DNA from 4 places in the Superficieibacter sp. HKU1 genome. Region 2 is predicted to be linked to each of the others. Evidence: predicted binding sites of a transcription regulator. Region 2 holds the regulator's gene; each other region holds the start of a gene.
What was found. Region 2 encodes CRP, which controls carbon source genes, mostly activating them, when cyclic AMP is high. Its sites were predicted from a motif close to ATGTGANNNNNNTCACAT; they were not measured.
Positions count from the first base shown of each region.

Region 1: a site for CRP is predicted at 1,346-1,363, ahead of azuC (stress response protein AzuC). Genes of this name have one in related genera too.
Region 3: a site for CRP is predicted at 1,035-1,052, ahead of focA (formate transporter FocA). Genes of this name have one in related genera too.
Region 4: a site for CRP is predicted at 1,107-1,124, ahead of deoC (deoxyribose-phosphate aldolase). Genes of this name have one in related genera too.

Region 1 covers NZ_CP119754.1:2,733,615-2,735,819, forward strand. Annotated here, with positions in the region: gene P0H77_RS13155 (anaerobic C4-dicarboxylate transporter) at 1-789, shown strand, start outside; gene P0H77_RS13160 (DUF2766 family protein) at 830-1,081, opposite strand; gene azuC (stress response protein AzuC) at 1,183-1,266, opposite strand; gene P0H77_RS13170 (MFS transporter) at 1,466-2,205, shown strand, end outside.
Region 2 covers NZ_CP119754.1:475,124-477,328, reverse strand. Annotated here, with positions in the region: gene P0H77_RS02225 (OsmC family protein) at 127-531, opposite strand; gene crp (cAMP-activated global transcriptional regulator CRP) at 839-1,471, shown strand; gene P0H77_RS02215 (YccS/YhfK family putative transporter) at 1,514-2,205, shown strand, end outside.
Region 3 covers NZ_CP119754.1:1,800,475-1,802,679, reverse strand. Annotated here, with positions in the region: gene ycaO (30S ribosomal protein S12 methylthiotransferase accessory factor YcaO) at 1-712, shown strand, start outside; gene focA (formate transporter FocA) at 1,111-1,968, shown strand; gene pflB (formate C-acetyltransferase) at 2,020-2,205, shown strand, end outside.
Region 4 covers NZ_CP119754.1:810,119-812,323, reverse strand. Annotated here, with positions in the region: gene deoA (thymidine phosphorylase) at 1-116, opposite strand, end outside; gene deoC (deoxyribose-phosphate aldolase) at 197-976, opposite strand; gene P0H77_RS03975 (YjjI family glycine radical enzyme) at 1,226-2,205, shown strand, end outside.

The DNA of each region.
Region 1 (2,205 bases), 2.3 Mb from region 2:
GCTATTGCCGCTTTGTGGAGTCTGCGCCGTGGTAAAAACCTGGAAGACGATGCGGAGTTCCAGGAAAAGCTCAGGGATCCAAAACAGCGCGAGTTTATTTATGGCAGCAGCGATACCCTGATGGATCAGCGCTTCCCAAAACAGGCCTACTGGTCAACCTGGATTTTCTTTGCCGGGATCCTGGTGGTGGTACTGCTTGGGGCCATCCCGGAACTGCGTCCTTCATTTGAGTTGAAAGGAAAACTGACACCGCTATCCATGAACCTGACGATCCAGATGATGATGCTGATCGCCGGGGCCATTATGTTGATGGTGTGCAAAGTTAACGCAACAACGATTTCGAACGGGGCGGTATTTAAAGCCGGGATGGTGGCGATTTTCTCGGTCTTCGGCGTCGCGTGGATGAGCGATACCTTCTTTCAGGCCCATTTGAGCGAATTAAAAATGGCGCTGGAAGGAGTGGTTAAAACGCATCCGTGGACCTACGCCATTGTTCTGTTTCTGGTATCAAAACTGGTAAACAGTCAGGCTGCGGCGCTGACGGCTGTCGCCCCCATGGGATTGATGCTCGGCGTGGAGCCCAAAATGCTGGTCGCCTTCTTCCCGGCGTCCTATGGCTATTTTGTCCTGCCAACCTACCCAAGCGACCTCGCCTGCATTGGCTTTGACCGCTCGGGCACGACGCGCATCGGCAAATTCATCATTAACCATAGCTTTATTCTGCCAGGACTTATCGGCGTCAGCTGTGCCTGTGCCGCAAGTTACCTGCTGGTACAAACCTTTTTCTGATGCTGCCACCACGAAAAAAGCCAGGCTTGCGCCTGGCTTTTTAATGGGCTTCATCCTGCGGGGTAAATTTCATTTCGATCAGCGCAATGGCTTTTTGTATGCCACGCAGCGTGACGGGATCGGCGGCGGCGGGATGCATCGTGAAATCAATCGCTTTTAACTGGGCTGACATCTTTTCGCGAACCTCAGCGGGGGCGATGATTTCAATAACATCAAGAATTTGTTTAATGACCAGCTGGCAGGCTACGATATCGGATACCAGTTCCTGATCGGCACTCAGATTGTCGGACATATTGCGCTCCTTGTTCAAGGGGCGTAATAGTATCGCACGCGCGCTGAAATGTCAGAGCGGAAATTCAGACATAAAAAAACCTGCCGTGGCAGGTTTTTTTATCAGAACATAGCGCCTGGCGGTACGTCTTTGAAGGTTTTGCAGTAGTTTTCAAACATGCTTTTCAGGATTTTGCGAAATTTCATTTTGTACTCCGATTTTTGTTATGCAGGTGTTACTGTCTACACGTCTATAATATGACCTGCGTCACAAAAATCAACCACAACGTGATAAAAATCACATAAATTTTACACGTATTGGTAAAGTATTAAACAAAAGTTATGTCAAATCTGCGGCTTATCCGCGCCTTTACTGGATTTTTTTCTTTATGGTGGCAGGCATATAATGAGTGAATCAGTCTCTGACAAGGAAAAGCGCGGATTATCACCCGCCGCTTTACTGGTTGCTGGCGCTTTTTTTATGGAGTTTCTGGACGGTACAGTCATCGCCACAGCCCTGCCCGATATGGGGAAAACCTTTGGCGTAGAGGCGGTTGATCTTAACATTGGCATCAGCGCATATCTCATCACGCTGGCGGTATTGATCCCGGCGAGCGGCTGGATTGCCGATCGGTTCGGTGCCCGGAAAGTCTTTACCCTGGCGCTGGCCATTTTCAACCTTGCATCGGTACTGTGCGGCCTGGCAACCAGCGTGGAGAGTTTTGTTGCGATGCGCATTTTTCAGGCCGCAGGCGGCGCGCTAATGGTGCCCGTGGGACGGCTGGCGGTGCTGCGCACCACGCCAAAACACCAGCTGATCACCGCCATCGCCACCCTCACCTGGCCTGCGCTGGTCGCACCGATTATCGGTCCTCCGTTGGGCGGCTTTATTACCAGCTATGCGGACTGGCGCTGGATCTTCTTTATTAATCTGCCGATTGGCTTAGTTGCGATCCTGTTATCGCTGCGAATTATTCCTGACATACGCGATGAACAGCGCCGTCCTTTCGATTTGCCCGGTTTTCTCGCCACCTCGGTCGCAATGATAAGCCTGGTCTATGCGATGGAAGCGTTGGGAGCGGAAAACGTTCAGGGAGGGATCACCACGGCGCTGCTTGTTATCGGTGGGGTAGCGTCATTTTACGC
Region 2 (2,205 bases):
AACGTATTGATATTGATGGTTTTCGTAGGCCGGGTAAGGCGAAGCCGCCACCCGGCATAACAACGATGCGGTTGCCTGCGATACACCGCAAACGCGGGCAACATGGTAACACGGTGGACGTTAACCCTACCCTGCGACTACCTCATACGAATGGGTAATATTCACCGCTTTACCCAGCATCAACGCCACAGAGCAATATTTCTCCGCAGAAAGATCGACCGCGCGGGCGACGGCGCTCTCTTTCAGATCCTGCCCCGTAACCATAAAGTGCAAATTGATATGGGTAAATAAACGAGGGGCCTCTTCACGGCGTTCAGACGTCAGTTTAACCTCACAGTTTGTCACCGCCTGACGCCCTTTTTGCAGGATCGACACCACGTCGATTGCGCTGCATCCTCCCGCGGCCATCAGCACCATTTCCATCGGGCTGGGCGCTTTATCACCGGAGTTACCGTCCATCAAAATCTGGTGCCCGGAAGCCGACTCACCCAGAAACGTTAACCCTTCAACCCATTTCACTCGCGCTTGCATAATATCCACTCCAGTGTCGCCATTTTCTTCACAGATTACGCGCACATAACAATTCTCGCAACGGAAGGCGACCTGCGTCATGCTGAAGCGAGACACCAGGAGACAGGCGGCAAAAGCTATGCTAAAACAGACGGGATGCTACAGTGATACATTGACTTTGCGCATACATAGATGCAAAGGACATCAGATTAACGACTGCGGAGCATACCGACAGTCAACTTCCCGTCAGCGGGAAGAAAACGATTGCAACCCCGGAGGCAACGTCGTTTAGCCGCCGGAGATAGCTTATAACAGAGGATAACCGCGCATGGTGCTTGGCAAACCGCAAACAGACCCGACTCTCGAATGGTTCTTGTCTCATTGCCACATACATAAGTACCCTTCAAAGAGCACGCTGATTCACCAGGGTGAAAAAGCGGAGACGCTGTATTACATCGTCAAAGGCTCCGTGGCAGTGCTGATTAAAGACGAGGAAGGGAAAGAGATGATCCTTTCTTATCTCAACCAGGGCGATTTTATCGGTGAACTGGGCCTATTCGAAGAGGGCCAGGAACGTAGCGCCTGGGTGCGTGCAAAAACCGCCTGTGAAGTCGCGGAAATCTCCTACAAAAAATTCCGTCAGCTGATCCAGGTGAATCCGGATATCCTGATGCGCCTTTCCGCACAGATGGCACGCCGTTTACAGGTGACGTCCGAAAAAGTGGGCAACCTTGCTTTCCTCGACGTCACCGGTCGTATTGCGCAGACGCTGCTTAACCTGGCGAAACAGCCGGACGCCATGACCCACCCGGATGGTATGCAGATCAAAATCACCCGTCAGGAGATCGGCCAGATCGTCGGTTGCTCTCGTGAAACGGTGGGCCGCATCCTCAAAATGCTGGAAGACCAGAGCCTGATCTCCGCGCACGGTAAAACTATCGTCGTCTACGGCACTCGCTAAGCTCGACCCCGGCGCATTCACTGCAATGCGCCGATAAATTCTATGTGGCGCAGGCTTATCTATCACCCGGAAGTGAACTACGCACTACGTCAAACGCTGGTGTTGTGTTTGCCCGTGGCTACAGGTCTGATTATCGGCCACCTCCAGTACGGTCTGCTATTTTCCCTGGTTCCCGCCTGCTGCAATATTGCCGGTCTTGATACACCGCATAAGCGTTTTTTTAAACGTCTGATTATTGGCGGTTCGCTGTTTGCTGGCAGTAGCCTTGCCGTTCAGCTTCTGCTGGCGCAGGGTGCGCCGCTGCCGCTGGTCCTGACCGCGCTGGCGCTGATACTCGGCGTTACGGCGGAGATCAGCCCTCTTCATGCACGCCTGCTTCCCGCTTCGTTAATTGCCGCTATCTTCACCCTGAGCCTGGCGGGTTCAGTGCCGGTGTGGGAGCCAATGCTCCTGTATGCGACCGGTACGGTCTGGTATGGCCTGTTTAACTGGTTCTGGTTCTGGCTGTGGCGCGAACAGCCGCTGCGCGAATCGCTAAGCCTGCTTTACCGACAGCTGGCGGACTACTGCGAGACTAAATACAGCATGCTGACCCAGCACGCCGATCCGGAAAAAGCGCTGCCGCCATTGCTGGCGCGTCAGCAAAAAACGGTGGATCTCATTACCCAGTGCTATCAGCAGCTCTATATGTTGTCGGAGAAAAAGCATCATAACTACCGGCGGCTGCGCTGGAT
Region 3 (2,205 bases), 1.3 Mb from region 2:
TGAAGAAGAGTTTGCGACCCTGATGGCCATCTTCAGGAAAGAAGACAAAGAGGTTTACATCGCCGACTACGAGCACCTCAGCGTTTACGCCTGCCGCATTATCGTACCGGGTATGTCCGATATCTATCCGGTAGAAGATTTATGGATGGCGAACAACAGTATGGGTAGCCATCTGCGCGATACTATTCTGGCGCTGCCGGGCAGCAACTGGGACAAAGAAGACTATCTGAACCTGATCGCCCAGCTTGATGAAGAAGGTCATGACGATTTTACCCGCGTACGCGAATTGTTGGGTCTGGCAACGGGCAGCAATAACGGCTGGTATACGCTGCGTATTGGCGAACTGAAAGCAATGCTGGCGCTGGCGGGTGGTGACACCGAGCAGGCGCTAATCTGGACCGAATGGACTATGGAATTTAACGCCTCTGTTTTCAGCACCGGGCGAGCCAACTACTACCGTTGCCTGCAAACCTTACTGCTGCTGACCCAGGAAGACGAACGCGAGCCGTTGCAGTACCTGAACGCTTTTGTACGAATGTACGGTGCCGACGCGGTTGAAGCCGCCAGCGCGGCATTAAGCGGTGAATCTGCATTCTACGGGCTGCAAGCGGTTGATAGCGATCTGGCTGCCTTCCCGGCTCATCAGTCGCTGTTAAAAGCTTACGAGAAACTTCAGCGCGCTAAAGTAGCTTTCTGGTCACGTCAGGGCTAAATAACCGCGCAAACCATAGGCTTATCTCTGAGTCTGCGTTATATTACGGAGCGATTTTACCGCTCCGTTTTTTATATTTAGAGTATCGGCCGTGAAATGTAATGTTAAAGTTAAATATGAGTAAATGTTATTACTTTTATCTTTTCTTTAATGTTACTTTATATTGTAAATACTCCATTTTAATTAACCGCCGACTGATGAGGCCATAAAAAAATTCAACACAATTTATAATTTTTAAAATTTATTTTTAGTTCTATAATCAATACTTTATCCCTAAATAGCTGTAAAACCATACACTATGAAGGCCTATAAGCCAGGCGAGATATGATCTATATCAATTTCTCTTCTATAATGCTTTGTTAGTATCTCGTCGCCGACTTAATAAAGAGAGAGTTAGTGTGAAAGCTGACAACCCTTTTGATCTAATACTTCCTGCAGCAATGGCCAAAGTGGCTGAAGAAGCGGGTGTCTACAAAGCAACGAAACAACCGATGACCACGTTTTTCCTGGCGATTACCGCAGGCATGTTCATCTCCATTGCTTTTGTTTTCTACATCACCGCCACTACAGGTACTGCTTCCATGCCGTTTGGTATGGCGAAACTGGTAGGCGGCATCTGCTTTTCACTGGGCCTGATTCTTTGCGTTATCTGCGGGGCTGACCTGTTTACCTCAACGGTACTGATTGTCGTGGCGAAAGCCAGCGGTCGTATTACCTGGGGGCAACTGGGTCGCAACTGGCTGAACGTTTATTTTGGCAACCTGATCGGCGCACTGCTGTTTGTGCTTTTAATGTGGCTTTCTGGCGAGTATATGACCGCCAACGGTGGCTGGGGGCTTAACGTCCTGCAAACCGCCGACCACAAAATGCATCACACCTTTATTGAGGCTGTTTGCCTCGGCATTCTGGCAAACCTGATGGTCTGTCTTGCCGTCTGGATGAGCTACTCAGGCCGTAGCTTAACGGATAAAACGCTCATCATGATTTTGCCGGTCGCTATGTTCGTTGCCAGCGGCTTTGAGCACAGCATCGCGAATATGTTTATGATCCCAATGGGTATCGTAATACGTCATTTCGCCAGCCCGGAATTCTGGACCGCGGTCGGTTCCTCTCCGGACAATTTTTCTCACCTGACTATTATGAACTTTATCACTGATAACCTCATCCCTGTCACCATCGGGAACATTATCGGCGGCGGTTTGTTAGTTGGGTTGACATACTGGGTCATTTATCTGCGTGGTAACAATCATCATTAATGATAGTTCCAGGCGTAAATAAAAAGTCCACTTAAGAAGGTAGGTATTACAATGTCCGAGCTTAATGAAAAGTTAGCCACAGCCTGGGAAGGTTTTGCGAAAGGTGACTGGCAGAATGAAGTAAACGTCCGTGACTTCATCCAGAAAAACTACACCCCTTACGAGGGTGACGAGTCTTTCCTGGCTGGCGCAACTGAAGCTACCACCAGGCTGTGGGACAGCGTAATGGAAGGCGTA
Region 4 (2,205 bases), 330 kb from region 2:
ATCTGTCCTTCGGAGACGGTGTTATCACGGATACCGTTGATGAAAAACCGAATTTCTTCGTCGCTTAGCGCGTGACCATCACGTTTTTTACGAATAATTTCTTGTGCGAGAAACAAGGGACCTCCAGAGGAAAAGAGTGGAAGGATAGCGGCAGGCCGGATAAGGCGCATCCGGCCGACAAAAGGAGAGGCAACGATTAATAGCTGCTGGCGCTCTTACCGTCGCCGTGACCCAGCGCTTTCAGCAGACTGGCCAGCAGGCTGGATGCGCCGAAGCGGTAATGGCGGGAGTCCGCCCAGTCAGCGCCAAACAGTTCGTCTGCAATCGCCAGGAACTGCTGCGCGTCTTCCGCGCTACGTACGCCGCCTGCCGGTTTAAAACCCACGGTTTTTGCCACATCCATATCGCGGATCGTTTCCAGCATGATGCGCGCGCTTTCCGGCGTCGCATTCACCGGCACTTTACCGGTCGAGGTTTTAATGAAATCCGCACCTGCTTTAATGGCGATTTCCGAGGCTTTACGAATGAGCGCTTCTTCTTTCAGTTCACCGGTTTCGATGATCACTTTCAGCAGCACACTGGCCGCCGCACAGGCGTCTTTACAGGCTTTCACCAGGTCAAAACCAACCTGTTCGTTACCGGCGATCAGCGCGCGGTACGGGAACACCACGTCAACTTCATCAGCACCGTAAGCAATCGCCGCGCGGGTTTCGGCCAGCGCGATATCGATGTCGTCGTTGCCGTGCGGGAAGTTGGTGACGGTGGCGATGCGGATATCCGGCGTGCCCTGCTCTTTCAACGTCTTACGCGCAATGGGGATAAAACGCGGGTAAATACAAACGGCGGCGGTATTGCCTACCGGGGTTTTCGCCTGATGACACAGCGCGATCACTTTTTCATTGGTGTCGTCGTCATTCAGGGTGGTCAGGTCCATCAGTTTCAGTGCGCGCAGGCTGCTTGCTTTTAAATCGCTCATTTGATTCTCCACGGCGTCGCCGTATAAAATTTCACCTTGCGAGTCTGTTAGTATTCTAACATCCACTCGCGATTACATATCGACATACATCACAGTTAATGAAAACTTCGTACAAATTTGCATTGCTGTAATGAGATCTACATCACTTACGACAATCGTGTTTCTGCAAATGAAGGCATCAGGATCAAAAGCGCCTTCTCTCCCTTTTCTTAGAATAGAGCATCATTACGGCATAATAAGGACGCGACAATGCCCATCCCATGCGATAACACGCTGCAACAACGTTGCCAGCAGATTGTGACCAGTCCAGTGCTCAGCCCTGAACAAAAGCGCCACTTTCTCGCGCTGGAGGCAGAAAATGCTTTACCTCCTCCGGCGCTGACGATTGCAGCGCAAGCGGCGCTGGATGACGGCGTGATTTGCGATATGTTTGAAGGCCATGCGCCGTTCAAGCCACGTTATATTCTGCCGGATTACGCCAGGTTTCTTGAGCAAGGCTCGGCGTGGCTGGAACTTGAAGGCGCGCAGGATCTTGATGACGCGCTTTCATTGTTGACCATTCTGTATCATCACGTCCCTTCCGTGACCTCAATGCCGGTCTATCTGGGTCAGCTTGATGCGTTGCTGCAACCCTATGTTAAAATTCTAACACAAGAAGAGATCGATATTCGAATTAAACGTTTCTGGCGCTATCTCGACAGGACGCTGCCCGATGCGTTTATGCACGCCAATATCGGCCCGGCGGATACGCCTGTCACCCGCGCCATTCTGCGCGCCGATGCGGAGTTGAAGCAGGTTTCCCCCAATCTGACGTTTATCTACGATCCCGACGTCACGCCGGGCGATCTGCTGCTGTCGGTGGCGAAAAATATCTGCGAATGCAGTAAACCACACATCGCTAACGGGCCGATAAATGATAAAATTTTCACAAAAGGCCACTATGGCGTGGTGAGCTGTTACAACTCACTGCCGTTAGCCGGGGGCGGCAGTACGCTGGTCAGGATGAACCTGAAAGCGGTCGCAGAGCGCAGCCAGTCAGCAGAGGACTTCTTTTCGCGTGCCCTTCCCCACTACTGTGAACAGCAGCGGGCGATTATTGATGCGCGATGTGAATTTCTTTATCAGCAGTCACATTTCTTTGATAACAGCTTCCTGGTGAAGGAAGGGTTAATCGATCCACAGCGGTTTGTCCCCATGTTTGGCATGTACGCGCTGGCGGAGGCCGTCAA